3 regions of the Bradyrhizobium paxllaeri genome follow, and region 3 is predicted to be linked to each of the others. Evidence: predicted binding sites of a transcription regulator. Region 3 holds the regulator's gene; each other region holds the start of a gene.
The links. The regulator PhoB, encoded in region 3, activates phosphate uptake and scavenging genes when phosphate is short. The targets are predictions, from matches to a motif close to TGTCATNNANCTGTCAT.
Positions count from the first base shown of each region.

Region 1: the regulator PhoB is predicted to act here: its motif matches at 2,657-2,673, upstream of LMTR21_RS08715 (alkaline phosphatase D family protein).
Region 2: the regulator PhoB is predicted to act here: its motif matches at 4,409-4,425, upstream of LMTR21_RS18730 (RNA degradosome polyphosphate kinase).

Region 1 is NZ_CP042968.1:1,832,764-1,839,006, forward strand. It holds gene LMTR21_RS08705 (indolepyruvate ferredoxin oxidoreductase family protein) at 1-1,964, shown strand, start outside; gene LMTR21_RS08710 (hypothetical protein) at 2,110-2,508, shown strand; gene LMTR21_RS08715 (alkaline phosphatase D family protein) at 2,740-4,320, shown strand; gene LMTR21_RS08720 (GlcG/HbpS family heme-binding protein) at 4,512-4,952, shown strand; gene LMTR21_RS08725 (Gfo/Idh/MocA family protein) at 4,992-6,008, shown strand; gene LMTR21_RS08730 (tripartite tricarboxylate transporter substrate-binding protein) at 6,039-6,243, shown strand, end outside.
Region 2 is NZ_CP042968.1:3,927,096-3,933,338, forward strand. It holds gene LMTR21_RS18715 (YidB family protein) at 1-296, shown strand, start outside; gene LMTR21_RS18720 (GlsB/YeaQ/YmgE family stress response membrane protein) at 323-583, shown strand; gene ppx (exopolyphosphatase) at 623-2,125, opposite strand; gene LMTR21_RS18730 (RNA degradosome polyphosphate kinase) at 2,138-4,336, opposite strand; gene LMTR21_RS18735 (P-loop NTPase family protein) at 4,483-5,160, opposite strand; gene LMTR21_RS18740 (asparaginase domain-containing protein) at 5,281-6,177, opposite strand; gene menC (o-succinylbenzoate synthase) at 6,191-6,243, opposite strand, start outside.
Region 3 is NZ_CP042968.1:7,738,490-7,744,732, reverse strand. It holds gene pstB (phosphate ABC transporter ATP-binding protein PstB) at 1-412, shown strand, start outside; gene phoU (phosphate signaling complex protein PhoU) at 424-1,140, shown strand; gene phoB (phosphate regulon transcriptional regulator PhoB) at 1,152-1,856, shown strand; gene LMTR21_RS37080 (GcrA family cell cycle regulator) at 2,031-2,543, opposite strand; gene LMTR21_RS37075 (aspartate aminotransferase family protein) at 3,044-4,252, shown strand; gene argF (ornithine carbamoyltransferase) at 4,252-5,178, shown strand; gene LMTR21_RS37065 (Hsp33 family molecular chaperone) at 5,368-6,243, shown strand, end outside.

The DNA of each region.
Region 1 (6,243 bases), 2.5 Mb from region 3:
CCCATTCCGGCCTGCTGGCGATCCGCGCGGCGGCCGCCTCCGGCGTCAACATCACCTACAAGATTCTTTATAATGACGCGGTGGCGATGACCGGCGGCCAGCCGGCCGAAGGCGGGCTGACGGTTTCGCAGATTGCGCATCAGGTGTCGGCTGAGGGCGCCAAGCGGCTCGTCATCGTCTCCGACGATCCCGAGAAATATCCCAGCAATTACTTCCCGTCAGGCGCGACTGTTCATCACCGCCGCGAACTCGACGCGGTGCAAAGGGAGCTGCGCGAGGTCAAGGGTCTCACCGTCCTGATCTATGACCAGACCTGCGCTGCGGAAAAGCGCCGCCGCCGCAAGCGTGGGCTTTATCCGGACCCGCCGAAGCGTATCTTCATCAATGAGCGCGTCTGCGAGGGCTGCGGCGACTGCTCGTCCGTCTCCAACTGCGTCTCGGTGCAGCCGCTGGAAACCGAATTCGGCCGCAAGCGGCGGATCGACCAGTCGAACTGCAACAAGGATTTTTCCTGCATCGAGGGCTTTTGCCCGAGCTTCGTCACCGTGCATGGCGGCAAGCTGCGCAAGGCGGACCGCACCGCGGCCGATCCGTCGGCGCTGTTTGCCGATCTGCCGACGCCCGCCCCGCTGGCGCTCGCCGGTCCCTACAACATCCTGGTTACCGGTATTGGCGGCACCGGCGTCATTACCATCGGCGCGCTGCTCGGCATGGCCGCCCATGTCGAGGGCATGGCGTGTTCGACGCTCGACTTCACGGGTCTGTCGCAGAAGAACGGCGCGGTCATGAGTCACGTCCGCATTGCGCCCACGGCGGACGACCTCTCGACCGTCCGCATCGCCCCCGGTAACGCCAATCTCATTCTCGGCTGCGACATCGTCGTCGCCACTAGCGTTCCTTCGCTGAGCCGGGCCGAGCGCGGCGTCACGCGGGCGATCGTCAATGCCGATCTCTTGCCGACGGCGAGCTTCGTCATCAACCCCGACATCGATTTCGAGGCGGGGACGATGCGGGAGTCGCTCAACGAGGCGGTCAGCGCCTCCGATCTCGACATTCTCGATGCGACGGGACTGGCGACCGCGCTGATGGGCGACAGCATCGCCACCAACGCCTTCATGCTCGGCTTTGCGTTCCAGCGCGGCGCGATCCCGCTGTCGCTGGAGGCGATCATGAAGGCGATTGACCTGAACGGCGCGGCGATCGAGATGAACAAGCTGGCGTTCTCGTGGGGCCGGCTCGCCGCCCATGATCTCCAGCGCGTCGTCAGCGCGGCGCGCTTCAAGAGTTCGGGCGCGGCGCCGGTGAAGCGGACGCTTGAGGAGAGCATCGCCTTCCGCGCCAAATTCCTGACGGACTACCAGGACGAGGCCTATTCGAAACGCTACCTCGCCGAGGTCGAGCGCGTCCATGCCGCGGAAGCCAAGGGCTCGCCCGGATCGCATGAGCTGACGGAAGCCTTCGCAAAGGGCCTGTTCAAGCTGATGGCCTACAAGGACGAATACGAAGTCGCCCGGCTTTATTCCGACGGCGAGTTCGCAAAAGCGTTGAAGGAACAGTTCGACGGCGAGGAGGGCGTCAAGGTCAGCCTCGCGCCGCCGCTGCTCGCGTCGCGTGACAAGGTCACGGGCCGTCTGCGCAAGCGCGAGTTCGGCGGCTGGATCTTCCGCGCGTTCGATATCCTGACCCGGTTCAAGTTCCTGCGCGGCACCGCGTTCGATCCGTTCGGCTACACGGCCGAGCGGCGGATGGAACGCGCATTGCCGGGCGAATATTCCGCCATGATCTTCCGCCATCTCGGCAGTGCGAAGCCGCAGGATTGGCCACGTCTGGTGACGCTGGCAAAATCTGCGGAACTTGTTCGCGGCTACGGCCATATAAAGGAAGCTAATGTCGCGAAATACCGCGCGGAGTGCGCGCGGCTGGAGGCCGCGATCGGCCAACCGGTGGCGCAGGCAGCCGAATAGCGGCTGCTCGCTTTGCGTGTGAACTTTTCCACCGCTGACATCACTCACCGGTAACCCTGAGGGCGGAACCGGCTGGAATTATCCGCACCACTTCCTACATGATGGTTATTCCCCAGTTTGTTGAGTCGGTTTCACGAGGCCCGCGATGGTCCTGAAGAATGCTATTGCCGCAGCACTTTGCACGGCGCTCCTGATATCGGGCAGCGCCGCGCTGGCGGACGAGTATCGCGCCGGCGAACTGTTCAGCCTCGATCCTTCGACGGCTTTGCTTTCGCCGAAGCGGCTCGGCCCGGAGACGCAATTCGCGCCGGTTAGAATCGAAGCCAGGACCGACCGCAGGCCGGTGAGGACGGAGCGCGTGGTTGCCCGTAAAACTCCGGAGCGCAAGGCCCATGTTGCGCAGGAGCGCGTGGAGAAGCCGCGCGGTGCGGCCCGCGCCCAGCTGGCGCGCCGTCATAGCAATCCGCTCGACGCGCAGGCCCGCGACACGCGGATTCAGACCTGGCCGTGCAGATCCGGCGCCATCTGCGGCTGGCAGAATTAATTCGTAACTGCCGTAGGGTGGGCAAAGCCACCGGGTCGCGCGAATGCGCGCCCGATGACAGGCTCCGCGTGCCCACCATTCACGAACACGTTCGCGGACAGATGGTGGGCACGCTGCGCTTTGCCCACCCTACAAACCTACGATTCCACGTCATCCACCTGTCGTAAAAGCTTCAGCCGCGTATCAAATTCAACGGGCACACCTTCGTCGTGATTCGACGAGGGTGCTTCGATGCCGATTGCGATACGCGCCGGGCAAAGCCTGAACCGGCGTCAATTATTGGTTCGCTCCGCCGCAACAGGCGCCGTCGCCGGTCTCGGCAGCCTCGCCAGACCCTATCTCAGCCGCGCGGCGGATCGGCCGCTCATCACGAGCGGCATTCAATCGGGCGACGTCTCGGCTGACTCCGGCGTGATCTGGGCCCGCGCCGACCGCGCCGCACGGATGCATGTCGAGTGTTCAACGGCCGAGAACTTCAGGACCATCATCGGCGCGGCTTCGGCCGATGCCTTGCCGGCGAGTGATTTCACCTCGAAGGTTCTGCTCGACGACCTGCCCTCGGGGCAGGACATCTTCTATCGCGTTCGGTTTGAAAGCATCGACACGTCGGGACTGGCCGGCGAGGCGCAGCTCGGGCATTTCCGCACCGCGCCCGCCGCACGGAGCAACGTATCGTTCGCCTGGTCGGGCGACACGACGGGGCAGGGCTGGGGCATCGACGAAAGCCGTGGCGGGATGCGGACTTACCGGACTATGCTCGACAACCGTCCGGACTTCTTCATCCATTCCGGCGACCACATCTATGCGGACTGTCCGGTGGAGCGGGAATTGAAACTGCCCGATGGCGGGGTGTGGCGAAATATTATCACCGAGGAAAAGTCCGTCGTCGCTCAAACCCTCGAACAGTTTCGCGGCAACTACAAATACAACTGGCTCGACCGGAACTTTCGCGCCTTCCATGCCGCCGTGCCCCTGTTCGCGCAATGGGACGATCACGAGGTCACCAACGACTGGGCGCCGGTCGGCACCGCCGACGAGACCGGGTACGCCGAGGACGGCTCCTCGCTTCTGGTGGCGCGGGCGCGCCGTGCCTTCCATGAATTCATGCCGATGCGCGCGCGACCTGCGCAGGAGGACGGCCGCATCTATCGCAAGATCGGCTACGGCCCGCTGCTCGACGTATTCATGATCGACATGCGCAGCTACCGCGATTCCACCTTCAACAAGCGCGACGACTGTAGCGACACCTGTATCCTCGGCCCGGCGCAACTGGCCTGGCTGAAGCGCGAGCTGGTGTCATCCGACGCGACCTGGAAAGTGATTGCCGCCGACATGCCGATCGGCCTGATCAGCGAGGACGCGATTGCACTCGGCGACGGGCCGCCGGAGCGGCGCGAGCACGAGATCGCTGATCTCCTGTCGTTCATGAAGCGCGCCGGCATCCGCAACACGGTGTGGCTGACCGCCGACATGCATTACACCGCGGCGCATCATTACGATCCGAACCGCGCCACTTATCAGGATTTCGAACCGTTCTGGGAGTTCGTCTCCGGCCCGCTGCATGCCGGCACCTGGGCGCCGGCTCCGCTCGACAATACGTTCGGGCCGAAAGCGGTGTTCCAAAAGGGCTGCAGCGGCGAGAATCTCGCGCCATGCTTCGGGATGCAGTTCTTCGGCCGCGTCGATATCGACGGCAAGACCGAAGTGATGACCGTGACGCTAAAGGATGTCGACAACCGCGACCTCTGGTCGGTCGACATCGAGCCCCGTCCTGATGCGCGGCCGGGCCAGATCATGGCGCAGCATATCTGACGCCTTCGATCGGGCGACCCGCGGCACGGAAATCCCGGCAAACTTCCATGTTCGTGCCGCATAGTTCGGCCAGGCTCTGTCGCCCTACCGACACGTTGGCTAAAAAAACAACTCGAAATTGCGTGTCGTTTCTTGAAGGAGGCGTTGCGGTGGCGCACAATTCGCCTGTCCCTCCCGACCGGAGCGCTGCCATGTTTGTCGCCGAGAGCAAGCGCCTGACGCATCAGGGCGCGAAGATGATCATGGCGACGGCGCTGGAACTGGCCGGTCAGGCCAAGATCGCGATCTCCTGTGCCATCGTCGATGCCGGCGGGCACGTGATCCTGATCGAACGAATGGACGGCGGCCGCTTCCACACCGTGCACTCCTCGACCACCAAGGCAGTGTGTGCCGCGTCAAATCGGCGTCCGACCACGGCCAAGGGCGCGGCCGGCCAGGACCTCGACGTGGCCCACGCGATCGGACTTGCACTCGCGGCCGGACCGGAACGGTGGACGGCGATGGAAGGCGGCGTGCCGGTGCTGGTCGACCGCGAATGTGTCGGCGGCGTCGGCGTGAGCGGCGGCGACTGGGAGACCGATTTGCGGATCGCCAAGCTAGCCGTCGAGTCGATCGGCGCGAAATGGGAATGATATCGCAGGGACCGAAGCCGGTCCCGGGAGGGCAAAGTGATGGGTGCCGATCCGCTCCGCGTGGCCTGTGTCGGGATGGGATGGTGGTCCGACGTTTTGGCGGATGCGATTCAGCGCTCGGGCAAGCTCGAGATCCGCGGCTGCTACACTAGGTCCGAAGAAAAGCGCAAAAGCTTCGCGGCAAAGTATCGCTGCCGGCCGGCCGAGAGTTACGAGGCGCTGCTGGCCGATCCCGAGATCGAGGCGATCATCAATACCACGCCGAACGACGTGCATCTGGCGACGACCTGTGCGGCCGCTGCCGCCGGCAAGCACGTCTTTCTGGACAAACCGATTGCCAACAGCATCGTGGACGGCCGCGCCATCACCGATGCCTGCCGCAAGGCCGGCGTGGTGCTGGCGCTCGGCTATCAGCGGCGGCGCGAGAGCCATTTCCGCCACGTCAGGCGAGAGATCGACGCTGGCCGGTTCGGCAAGCTCGTCAACGCCGAGGCGAATATCAGCCGCGACCGACTCGGCAAGATCGATCTCACCTCCTGGCGCTACCAGGCCGCGGGTATGCCGGGCGGCGTGATGCTGCAGATCGGGATCCACTACATCGATGTGCTCGCCTACCTGATCGGGCCGGTCCATGCGGTGCGTGCGCAGTCGGCGCAACTGGTGCTGCCCGGCGACAATCCTGATGTCGCCAGCCTGATCCTGCAGCATGAGAACGGCGCGCTCTCGACGCTGAACGCAAGCTACGCCTCGGCGTCGGAATATTACCTGATGAACGTCTACGGCAAGGAGATGACGGCGTTCTATGATCTGCACCATGGGCTGCGGCTGCTCAAGCGCGGCGAAAGCCAGCCGGTCGCGGTGCCCTGCGAAAGTAACGACACCCTCGTCGAGGAACTCGAGGAGTTCGCCGCGGCGGCGCGCGGGCAGGGCCAACATGAAGTCGGGGGCGAGGAGGCGACGCGATCGCTCGCGGTGGTACGCGCCGGCATCGTTTCGGCGCGCGAGGGGCGTTCGGTCGAGGTCGCGGAAATACTGAACGGTGACGGAAAAATGTGACGGCGCAGCAGCAGGACAGGAGCGCGCGTTATGAAACCTGGTACGAGCGTCTGGAAAGTTTTCGCGGTTGCGATGCTGTTCGTCGGCATCGCCGGGCAGGCAGGTGCGCAGGACTATCCCTCCAGAGCGATCACGGTGGTCGTGCCGTTCCCGCCCGGAGGCGCCAGCGACGTGGTGGCGCGCATCGTCACCAATCAGATGTCGAAGATCCTCGGGCAATCCATCGTCATCGAGA
Region 2 (6,243 bases), 3.8 Mb from region 3:
ACATGCTGGGCGGCGCGGGAGTCGGCGGCTTGCTTGGTGGTGGCCTCGGCGAATTGTTCGAACAATTCAAGAAGAACGGTCAAGGCGAGGCAGCGGAATCGTGGATCGGCACCGGCCCCAACAAGGAGATTTCGCCGCCCCAGCTCAAGCAAGCCATCGGTCAGGATGTCCTGGCGGTGTTGGCGCAGCAGACGGGGCTTTCGCAGGAAGAAATTCTCGCCCGACTTTCGCGGGAGCTGCCATCGGCGGTCGACAAATACACGCCGGACGGTCGTCTACCTCCGCGCGACGCCTGATTCATCGTGCGCAAGGAATTGGTGAGATGAGCATCATCTGGACCATCATCATCGGGTTTTTGGCGGGCGTCGTTGCAAAGTTCATCATGCCTGGAAGCAATGAACCGTCAGGGTTCATTATGACGACCATTCTGGGCATCGTGGGCGCGTTCGTCGCCTCCTATCTCGGGCAAGCTCTCGGTTGGTACAAGGCGGGCGAGGGGGCCGGTTTCGTCGGTGCCGTGGTCGGCGCGATCATCGTGCTGCTGATCTATGGGTTCTTCGCCGGCAAGCAGCGCGCAGTTTGAGTTTTTTTGCCGGTCCTTAGCTGGATTCCGCGCCAACGTTCATTTGCGCACGATCGAACCAGCGCGCCCGACCAGGCGCGCCAGTTGCTTGAAGCGGCTGCCGACGCGGTCGGCGACGAGGTCGACCATGCGATGCTCGAACACCAACATCAGCTTGCGGCCCTGGGTTCGAAAATGCGTCGCAGGCAACACGCCGGTGCGCGCCGCGGAGATCAGGTGCGCAACGCGGAAGGCGGCACCGAGAAGGCGCGCGCGTTCGTCCATCGCCGGTGGCACCAGCTCGCGGATGCGCTCCGGCGGCTCATTCTCCTCGCTGAGGCCCGCGTAGCGATAAAACACCGACAGCGCGACGAAGGCGCGGCCCTGATGGCTGATCGAGCCGAAATTGCCGTTGGTGATCAGGCTCAGCGTTTCCTCGCCGCGATGGTCCGGATGCACCCGCCAGCCGATGTCGGAAAGCAGGCAGGCGGCATGGCGCAGCCTTCGATCTTCCTCGGTCTCGCGCAGTCTCACCACGCGCACCAGCCGATCGGTCCAGGCGACTAGCTCCTCGGCATGGCGTGCGGACCGCGACAGCAGCCCGTTGAGCGTTTGCGCGGCGCAGATAAAGCCGTCCTTGGCGCGCTCCTGTGTCGGCAGCATTTCGTAGAGCAGGCCTTCACGGACGCCGAAGGTCGAGAACACGATCTCCTTCGGCCGGCCGACGCGGATGATGTATTCGAGCACCAGCGCCGCATAGGTCAGCAGCGGGCGCCGGGCGTCCGCGACTACTTCGATATCGGCGAGCATGTTGGCGGCCGCGAGCCGGCGCAGGCGCCGGGCGAAATCGAGCGCGTCGGCGGCCGGTATCGAATAGCCGTGCATCACGCGCAACGGATAGCCGCTCTGCACGATGTGGATGCGCGCCAGCGCGCGCCAGGTGCCGCCGACGGCATAGAAGGTGCGGCCGCGGGCGGCCTTGAGCTGGGCGACGCCGGACAGGTTGTCGCGCACGATGCGCTCAGCGCGCTTCAAGGATTTGTGCGAGAGATCCTGCAGCGCGAGGCTGCCCAGCGGCAGGGTGACGCCGCCTTGAACCCGGCTCTTCTGCACGTCGATCAGTTCAAGCGAGCCGCCGCCGAGATCGCCGACGATGCCGTTGGGATTGTGGATGCCGGAGACGACGCCGAGCGCGGACAATTTGGCTTCGCGCGGTCCCGACAGGATTTGAATCGGAGTGCCGCAGATGCGCTCGGCCTTGGCGATGAAGTCAGGACCGTTCTTGGCGTCGCGGCAGGCGGCAGTCGCGATGGCGAAGACGCGTCCCACCTGCTGGATGCGGCACAGCGCCCGGAATCGCCGCAGCGCCGTCAGCGCCTTGGTTACGGCGTCCTCCGCCATCAAACCGGTGCTCTGCACCTCGCGGCCGAGCCCGCACAGCGCCTTCTCGTTGAAGATGGTGACGAGGCTGCGCGCCATCGTCTCATAGACGACGAGACGAACCGAGTTCGAACCGATGTCGATGACGGCGACGCTGGAAGCGCGCTTTCGCGGCCGCTTCACAGTCGCGGCCCCTTATGACGATGGTTGGCGCTCGTTACGGCGCGTGAGCCGGCGTGGCGAAGATTCCTTGAGAGACTTTCCACGACCAGACAGGCTCGGATTCGTCATGAAGTAATTGTGCAAATTGAACGGCTCTTCGCCTTTCGCGGCCTTCATACGCGTTGAGGACCCGTCCGGCAACAATTGCCAGCTCTGCTCGGTATCCTTCAGGTTCGCGACCATGATCTGTTCGAGAACCTGCTGATGTACCGTAGGATTTTGCAACGGACAGAGCACTTCGACGCGGCGGTCGAGGTTCCGCGGCATCATGTCGGCGGACGAGATATACACAGCCGCCTTTGGGCCGGGCAGGCCCTGACCCATACCAAAGCAGTAGATTCGGCCGTGTTCCAGAAAGCGGCCGATCACCGATTTGACGCGGATATTGTCCGATAACCCGGGCAGTCCCGGCCGCAGGCAGCAGATGCCGCGCACCACCAGTTCGATCGACACGCCGGCCTGCGATGCCTCGTACAATGCGTCGATGATGTCGGGGTCGACGAGCGAGTTCATCTTCATCCAGACCGCGCCCGGCTTGCCATGCCTGGCGTGATTGGTCTCGCCCTTGATGTGCTCGATGATGCGCTTGCGCAGCGTCAGCGGCGACACCGCCATCCGTTCGATGTCGCTCGGCTCGGCATAGCCGGTGATGTAGTTGAATACCCGCGCCGCATCGCGGCCGATGATCGGGTCCGAGGTGAAGTAGGAGAGGTCGGTGTAGATGCGCGCGGTAACCGGATGATAATTGCCGGTGCCGGTGTGCACATAGGTCGTGAGGTTACCGCCCTCGCGCCGCACCACCATCGATAGCTTGGCGTGCGTCTTCAATTCGAGGAAGCCGTACACGACCTGCACGCCGGCGCGTTCGAGGTCGCGCGCCCAGCGGATGTTGGCCTCCTCGTCGAACCGCGCCTTCAATTCGATCAGCGCCGTCACCGATTTACCGGCCTCGGCGGCCTCGGCAAGCGCGCGCACGATCGGTGAATTGTTCGAGGTGCGATAGAGCGTCTGTTTGATGGCGACGACGTCAGGGTCGCGCGCCGCCTGTTGCAGGAACTGCACGACGACGTCGAAGGATTCGTAAGGATGATGGACGATCAAATCCTTCTGCCGGATCGCGGCGAAGATGTCGCCGCCATGGTCGCGCACCCGCTCGGGATGGCGCGGCACATAGGGCGTGAATTCGAGGTCGGGCCGGTCGAGCCGCGTGAGCTGCGAGAGTTCGTTCATCGCCAGCACGCCGTCGACCAGAAACACCTCATCATCCGCCGCCGCAAGCGCCTGCCGCACAAAGGCGCACAGCGCTTCCGGCATCTTGGCTTCCATCTCCAGCCGGATCACCGAACCCCGACGTCGCCGCTTCAGCGCGGTCTCGAACAGGCGCACAAGGTCTTCGGCCTCTTCTTCGATTTCGAGTTCGGAGTCTCTGATGATGCGGAAGGCGCCCTGGCCCTTGACGGTGTAGCCGGGAAACAGGCGGCCGATGAACAGGCCGGTGGCCTGCTCCAGCGGGATCAGGTGCACGGTGCCATCGCCGCTCGAAGGCATGCGGATGAAGCGGTCGATCTTGCCGGGCATGCGGATCAACGCGTTCATCGCCTTGCCGTCGGCAATCCGCGACAATTGCAGCGCGATGGTGAAGCCCAGACTCGGGATGAACGGGAAGGGGTGCGCAGGATCGATCGCCAGCGGCGTCAGCAGCGGGAAGATGTTGCGGAGGAAGTGGTCCTCGAGCCAGCCGCGCTCCGCCTTGGTGAAGTCGTGGCCGTCGACCAGCTTGATGCCGGCATCCGACAACGTGGCGCGAAGATCGCGCCAGATCGCCTGCTGGTCGGAAGCGAGTTCCGAAACCGTCTTGTTGATAAGGGCGAGCTGCTCGGACGGCGTGAGCCCATCCGGACTGCGTTCGGCGATGCCTTCGCGGACCTGTGCCTTGATACCGGCGACGCGGACCATGAAGAACTCATCAAGGTTATTGGCGGAAATCGACAGGAACCGCACCCGCTCCAGCACGGGATGGCCCGGATTGACCGATTCCTCGAGCACCCGGCGATTGAAATGCAGCCAGGAAAGCTCGCGGTTGATGAACCGCTCAGGACTGGTGGCAATCGCGGGAGGCGCCTCGGAAATTTGTTCTTTTTCTTTGATTTCAATAACTTGTGCCGATTCCATGAGGCTTTGATCCATCTCGGGCGGGGTGCCGGCATTGATAGGCGAATGCCGCCTAAAGCATGTGATATTCCGATGACGTTTCAATGACATTGATGTTCCACGGCATGCCGCCGTCAAGGCGACAGGTCGCTGCATGCATGGGCGGGTCAGGCGTTGCGCAGCACTTCCACAGCCAGAGCCCGGGTCACCGGACGGCCGAGCCGCAGCGCCTCGGTGTCCAGGAGTTCGACGGCCCGGCGGGCGGCGGCATAGGAGCGCTCGATCCGGGTGGCGAGATAGCTCACGACCGTCTCGTCGATGCTCAATTGGCGGTCCGCGCAGAATTTGATGATCAGGCCGCGAAACAACAGGTCGTCCGGCGGCAACAGCGACACGGCGGGTGCGGCGCGCAGCCGCGACCGGAGATCGCGCAATTCGATCTCGAACGAAGCCGGCGGAACGCGCGCCGTGATCAGGATGAAAGCCCCGTCCTCGCGCGCCAGGTTCAGGAGGTGAAACATCGCGCGCTCATCGAAGTCGGACGGCTTCAGATCTTCGAGCACCAATGCCCCGGTCGTGAGCGCGCCGGGGACGGCAGCGGGGTCAAGCGCGTGCGCCGAGATCGATCGCGCGCCGGCCTGTTCGGCCCAGATCGCGGCAAGATGGCTCTTGCCGGAGCCCTCCGGTCCCATCAGCACCATCACGCGGTTCGGCCAGTCCGGCCAGCTTTCGATCAGCGATAACGCGGCTTCATTGGCCGGCCCTTCCAGGAAATTGTCGCGGGTCAGGCTCTCCGCATGCGGCAGCAAGAAAGCAAGCTGACGAGGTTGAACGCGAACTGCCACGCAAATCTCCAGGCCGGGATATTGCAGCCTTCATAGCGTTTTCGAGCGAAATGGCTACCGGCTCGCGTGAAGAAAACGCATCAACAAGAGATGATCCTGACGCTTTCGGCCGGCCGCTATTTATCCAGGCTGTCGCCGATCATCTCCAGCATCGGCGCAGCCTGGCATTTCGATCCATAACCGGGCGAGAGCGGCTTCCGGCGTCTCGCTTCCGCCATTCTCGACTCCCGCGCGCCAGAGCGCCGCGCCCGCTGAATAGGTACCGGGCGAGAGGCCACCTGCCTCGCATTGGCTAACGGCGCGGATGCGGCAGCCGCGCCGCACCGCGCTCGCCAGTACCGTTTCCAACGCAGGGTCGCTCATGGCCGTTCCTGTCCCGTAGATCCTGAGAACCGCCCCGTCGAGTTCGTCGAGCATGGCGGCGAGCGCCGGCACGGGCATCCCGGGTGAAAGCGTCAGGATCGCAAGCCGCGCCGCGCCGAAGCGGCGCGGGCGATAAGGACCGGGCTGCGGCGGCTGCGGCATCGAGCGGAACGAGTTAGGTCGCTGCGAGTGATGCTTCACCAGCCCCGCCGCGGGCAGAAGCCTGCCGGCGAAGGCGAGCCAGACCCCGGCTTCGCCGCGATGCGCGGCTTCGAGCGCCTGCCGAAGGTTGCCCTCGGCATCGCCGCCTGTGTTGAGTGGCTTCATCGCGCCGCAAAGGACCACTGGGGTCGCGATCCCCGCCAGCGCCCGGGCGAGGGCCGCCCCTGTGTAGGCCATCGTGTCGGTGCCATGGGTGACAACGACGCCCGCGCCGTCGAATGCGGCGACAAGGTCGATGATGCGGTTCCAGTGTTCGGGGCCGATCTCGGCGCCGTCCACCAGCGGGTCGAAGGCCCGCACCGTCACATGCGCGCCTGCCGGCGCCAATACAGCCACGGCCCGCTCGACCACGCCCGCCGCCGGCGCCAGCCCATCCGGCCCGGGGACCATGCCGATGGTGCCCCCGGTATGCACGACAAGAATTTCCGTCACTTCATCCGACCCATCAGGTCGTCCTCGTAGTAACCGCAGCGTATTCGCGCGTGGCACTCCTCAAGC
Region 3 (6,243 bases):
CTCCAAGTCGGAAATGGACGGCCGGGTGGAGAAGGCGCTGCGCGGTGGCGCGCTGTGGAACGAGGTCAAGGACAAGCTCAATGCCAGCGGCCTCTCGCTCTCCGGCGGCCAGCAGCAGCGGCTCTGCATCGCCCGCACGGTCGCTGTCAGGCCTGAGGTGATCCTGTTCGACGAACCTTGTTCGGCGCTCGATCCGATCTCGACCGCCAAGATCGAGGAACTGATCCAGGAACTGGCGGAGGACTACACGATCGCCATCGTTACCCATAATATGCAGCAGGCGGCCCGCGTCTCCGACAAGACCGCCTTCATGTATCTCGGCGAGCTGATCGAATTCGACGACACCAACAAGATTTTCACCTCGCCTAGCGATCGACGTACCCAGGACTACATCACCGGGCGGTTTGGTTAAGGAGATAACAGATGGCTTCCGAGCACACCGCCAAAGCGTTCGACAGCGATCTTCAGGAGCTGACCCGCCTCGTCGCCGAGATGGGCGGCATGGTCGAACGCATGATCACCGAATCCGTCGACGCGCTGGTCCGCCGGGACGTCTCACTCGGCAAGCGCGTCGTCGCGACCGATGTCGAGATCGACCGCCTGCAGCACCTGATCGAGGAGCGCGCGGTGCTGACCATCGCCCGCCGCCAGCCGATGGCGATCGACTTGCGCGAAATCGTCGGCGCCATGCGCGTCGCCACCGATCTGGAGCGGATCGGCGATCTCGCCAAGAACATGGGCAAGCGGGTCGCGGCGCTGGAGAACGATTTCCAGCCGCTGAAGCTGATGCGCGGCCTGGAGCACATGACCGATCTGGTGCAGTCGCAGGTCAAGTCGGTGCTGGACGCCTATGCGGCGCACGACCTGCCGGCGGCGATGGCGGTGTGGAAGGGCGACGAGGAAGTCGACGCCATCTGCACCTCGCTGTTCCGCGAACTGCTCACCTACATGATGGAAGACCCGCGCAACATCTCGTTCTGCATTCATTTGATGTTCTGCGCCAAGAATATCGAGCGGATCGGCGACCACGCCACCAACATCGCCGAAACCGTGTTCTACATGATCGAGGGCCAGCAGATGCTCGACAAGCGCCCGAAGGGCGACATGACGACGTTTGCCTCCACGGTTCCGAATAGCTGAGGATACCAAGAATGAGCGCACGCATCATGGTGGTCGAGGACGAGGAAGCGCTGACCACGCTGTTGCGCTACAACCTCGACGCCGAAGGCTATGAGGTCGAGACCGTCGGCCGCGGCGACGATGCCGATACGCGGCTGAAGGAGCGCGTGCCCGATCTCGTCGTGCTCGACTGGATGTTGCCGGGCCTCTCCGGCATCGAACTCTGCCGCCGCCTGCGCGCCCGCCCGGAAACCAAGCAACTGCCGATCATCATGCTGACCGCGCGTGGCGAGGAGAGCGAGCGCGTACGCGGGCTTGCGACCGGTGCCGACGATTACATCGTCAAGCCGTTCTCGGTGCCGGAACTTTTGGCGCGGGTGAAGGGCCTGTTGCGGCGGGCAAGCCCGGAGCGGCTCGCTACTGTGCTCACCTATGGCGACATCGAGCTCGACCGCGAGAAGCGCCGCGTCGCGCGCTCCGGCCGCCAGATCGACCTCGGCCCGACCGAGTATCGCCTGCTGGAATTTTTCCTCGAACATCCCGGCCGCGTCTTCAGCCGCGAGCAATTGCTCGACAGCGTCTGGGGCCGCGACATCTACATCGACGAGCGCACCGTCGACGTCCACATCGGCCGCCTGCGCAAGCTGCTCAATCCGGGTCGGGAACAGGATCCCATCCGCACCGTGCGCGGCGCGGGATACGCGCTGGATGATCGCTTCGCGAAGGTGGAGCCGTAAGGCTTCGCTGCCATCTCGGCGCATTCAGCCGTCGTCCCCGCGAACGCGGGGACCCATAACCACTAATCTCGATTGTTGAAATGCGCTGGAGCCCCAGCGAGGCATAACCACAAACACCTGTGGTTATGGGTCCCTGCGTTCGCAGGGACGACGACGTTGAGATAATCGCGCCCCTTACCGCGTCTGCTTCGGCGCCTGCCGCCGCCGATCGGCCGCCGGCTGATACGCCACGCGCGAGTGATGCGCGCAATAGGGCAGGCCGGTGAGCGCCTTGCCGCCGCAGAAGAAGAACTCCGGGCTCGAGGGATCGCCGACCGGCCAGTGGCAGGTCGCCTCGTTCAATTCGAGCAGCGAGAGCCGCTGGCTCATCGGCACCACATTGTCGAAGGCAATCGGATCGGCCTCGATCTCCACCTCGAAAGCGTGCGCCAGCGCGGTGTTGCCGCGCGAAACCGGGCGCGACACCCGCATCATCTGCTGAGCGGCGGGGCGTGCCTTGCGCTGCCGCGGAGCAGCCGAGGAGGGGCTCTTGGCGCGGCCGGACAGGCCGAGCCGGTGTACTTTGCCGATCACGGCGTTTCGCGTCACATTTCCGAGTTCCGCGGCAATCTGGCTCGCCGATAATCCGGCTTCCCAGAGCTTCTTCAGCTGCTCGACGCGATCGTCGGACCAGGTTAAAACCGTCATCGTAATCTTCCCTTCGCATCGCGCCGGCCAATCGAGGGCAGCGCTGGCGATGTCATTCGTCTCAAAAATCCCTGCGGTCAGAATCCCTTAGCCCTCGCCGGGCGCGGAAAGAGCGCCCGAACGTTTACGCCTGCACAAATGGACTCTTAGGGATCAGAACTGCCGCACGAGATGTCGTACCCGACAGCCCAAACGCTACAATATGGCGTGACTCGGGCGCAAGAGTCCGCGCCCCAACGTCCACATGTTCCGACATCTAGGCTTTTCACTGCGTGTTTTACACCACACCGCAATCCTACGGATTTCGGCATCTTGCACTGCAGGAAAGGCCGTTCCATGGCGTGTTGACAGCGCTCCCGGCCTACATAGAATACCTCTCACGTGCCGCCCTTAAGAGGCGGCACGTTTCGTTTTCGCCAGACCGGCTGCTGCCGCGTTCGCGCTACTGCCTGCGTGTCCCCGGCCGGTCAAACCTTCAGTGCAAACCTTTTGTGATTGCCATGACCAATAGCGCCACGTCGCATCTGCTCCCCGTCTTCGCCAGGGTCGATCTCGGCTTCGAAAGCGGCGAGGGCTGCTGGCTGACCGCAACCAATGGCGAGCGCTATCTCGATTTCACCTCGGGCGTCGCGGTGAATGCGCTGGGTCATTGCCATCCGCATCTGATCAAGGCGCTGCAGGAGCAGGCGACCAAGCTCTGGCACATGTCGAACCTGTTCAAGTCGCCCGATGGCGAGAAGCTCGCCGCGCGGCTGTGCGAGCAGAGCTTTGCTGACTTCGTGTTCTTCTGCAATTCCGGCGCGGAGGCGATGGAGGGCGTGATCAAGGTCGTCCGCCGCTATCAATTCTCCAAGGGCCATCCCGAGCGCTATCGCCTCATCACCTTCGAGGGTGCGTTCCACGGCCGCACGCTGGGCACGCTCGCGGCCACCGGCTCCGCCAAATACCTTGAAGGCTTTGGTCCGCCGATGGACGGTTTCGACCAGGTGCCGCACGGCGATCTGGAAGCCGTGAAGAAGGCGATCGGTCCGAACACCGCCGGCGTCCTGATCGAGCCGGTGCAGGGCGAGGGCGGCGTGCGCTCGGCGCCGCAATCCTTCTTCAAGGCCTTGCGCCAGCTCTGCGACGAGAAGGGCCTGTTGCTCGCGTTCGACGAGGTGCAGACCGGCATGGGCCGCACGGGCGATCTCTTTGCCTACAAGCGCGTCGGCGTGACGCCGGATGTGATGTCGCTGGCGAAAGCACTCGGCGGCGGTTTCCCGATCGGCGCGGTGCTGGCGACGGCGGAAGCGGCCAGCGGCATGACGCCGGGCTCGCATGGCTCGACCTTCGGCGGCAATCCGCTGGCGATTTCGGCCGCGAACGCCGTCCTCGACGTGATGCTGAAGCCCGGCTTCTTCGATCACGTGCAGAAAATGTCGCTGCTGTTGAAACAGAAACTCGCTTCCGTGGTCGACCGCTATCCCGCCGTGCTCTCGGAAGTGCGCGGCGAGGGGCTCCTCGTCGGCGTCAAGGCCGTGGTGCCCTCGGGCGATCTGGTCAATGCGCTGCGCGACCAGAAACTGCTGACGGTCGGTGCCGGCGACAATGTGGTGCGCTTCCTCGCGCCCCTGATCGTGACCGAGGCCGAGATCGATCAGTCCGTTCAGATGCTGGAGCGCGCCTGCGCCGCGCTGTCGGCCACGCAGTTGAAGAAGGCGGCAGGCTGATGAGCAAATCCGTCCGTCACTTCCTCGACATCAACGAGCTGCCGCCGAAGGAGCTGCGCAACATGCTGGCGCTCAGCGCCGACATGAAGGCGAAGCTGAAGGCGCACGAGAAGGGCAAGAAGCCGCTCGAAGGCAAGACGCTGGCGATGATCTTCGAACGGCCCTCGACCCGCACGCGGGTGTCGTTCGACGTCGGCATGCGCCAGCTCGGCGGTGAAGCCATCATGCTCACTGGCGCGGAGATGCAGCTCGGCCGCGGCGAGACCATCGCCGATACCGCGCGCGTGCTGTCGCGCTATGTCGATGCGATCATGATCCGCATCCTCAACCACGATGCGCTGCTGGAGCTCGCCGCGCACGCCACCGTGCCCGTGATCAACGGTCTGACGCGGCGCTCGCATCCCTGCCAGGTGATGGCCGACCTGATGACCTTCGAGGAGCATCGCGGCCCGATCGAGGGCAGGACGGTGGCCTGGACCGGCGATGACAATAATGTGCTGGCGTCGTGGGCGCATGCGGCCGAGCGTTTCAAGTTCAAGCTCAATGTCGCGACCCCGCCGCAGCTCGCGCCGAACAAGGCGATGAAGGACTGGATCAAGGCGACGCAGGCGCCGATCGTGCTCGGCACCGACCCTGAAGCCGCCGTGCGCGGCGCCGATTGCGTCGTCACCGACACCTGGGTCTCGATGGGCGACAAGGATGGCGAGCACCGCCACAACGTGCTCAAGCCCTATCAGGTCAACGCGAAACTGATGTCGCTGGCCAGCAAGGACGCGATCTTCATGCACTGCCTGCCCGCGCATCGCGGCGAGGAGGTTACCGATGAAGTGATCGACGGCCCGCAATCGGTCGTATTCGACGAGGCCGAAAACCGCCTGCACGCGCAGAAGGGCATTCTGGCCTGGTGTTTCAACGAAGTGGCGTAATTGTCGTCCCTGCGAACGCAGGGACCCACACCGCGTGATCTCTCGATGAGATGCTGTGGCAGACGCTTTCTGCTGCAATTCAAATCGGTGGTTATGGGCCCCTGCGCCGAGTGCGCGATCGCGCACGGAGGCGGGGACGACAGGAACCACCCCTTTCGCTTTGCTCCTTCCGACCCCAGATAGAGCGCCATGGTCTCAGATTCCCCCGACATCAAAATCACACCCGAGGCGCCCGTTCGCGCGCCTTCATCTGTTCCCGTCGATGACGCGGTGCTGCCGTTCGAGGTCGCCTCGCTCGATCTGCGCGGGCGGCTGACCCGGCTCGGCCCCGCGCTCGACGACATCCTGACCAAGCACGATTATCCCGCGCCGGTCGGGAAATTGCTCGGCGAGGCGATCGTGCTGGCGACGCTGCTCGGCACGGCGTTGAAATTCGAGGGGCGCTTCATCCTGCAGACGCAGACCGATGGCCCGGTATCGTTCCTGATCGTGGATTTCCAGTCGCCGGACCGGCTGCGCGCCTATGCGCGCTATGACGCGCGGCGGCTGAAGGACGGCCAGAGTTCGGGCGCCCTGCTCGGCAAGGGCCATCTCGCCATGACCATCGACCAGGGCGCGGACATGAGCCGCTATCAGGGCCTGGTGGCGCTCGACGGTGGCAGCCTGGAAGACGCCGCGCATGAATATTTCCTGCGCTCCGAGCAGATCCCGACCCGCGTGCGGCTCGCGGTCGGCGAGGAGTGGCGCGGCGGCGACGGCGGCAAGCATCGCTGGCGTGCCGGCGGCATGCTGCTGCAATTCCTGCCGAAGTCGCCCGAGCGGGCGCGGCAGGCCGATCTGCATCCGGGCGATGCGCCTGACGGCACGGTGACGCATAGCGTTGCCGAGGACGATGCCTGGGTCGAGGGCCAGTCGCTGATCGGCACCGTCGAGGATGTCGAACTGATCGATCCCGATCTGTCGGGCGAGCGGCTATTGTATCGCCTGTTTCACGAGCGCGGCGTGCGCGTGTTCACGCCGCTCTCCTTGCGCGCGCAATGCTCCTGCTCGCGCGAGGCGGTCTCG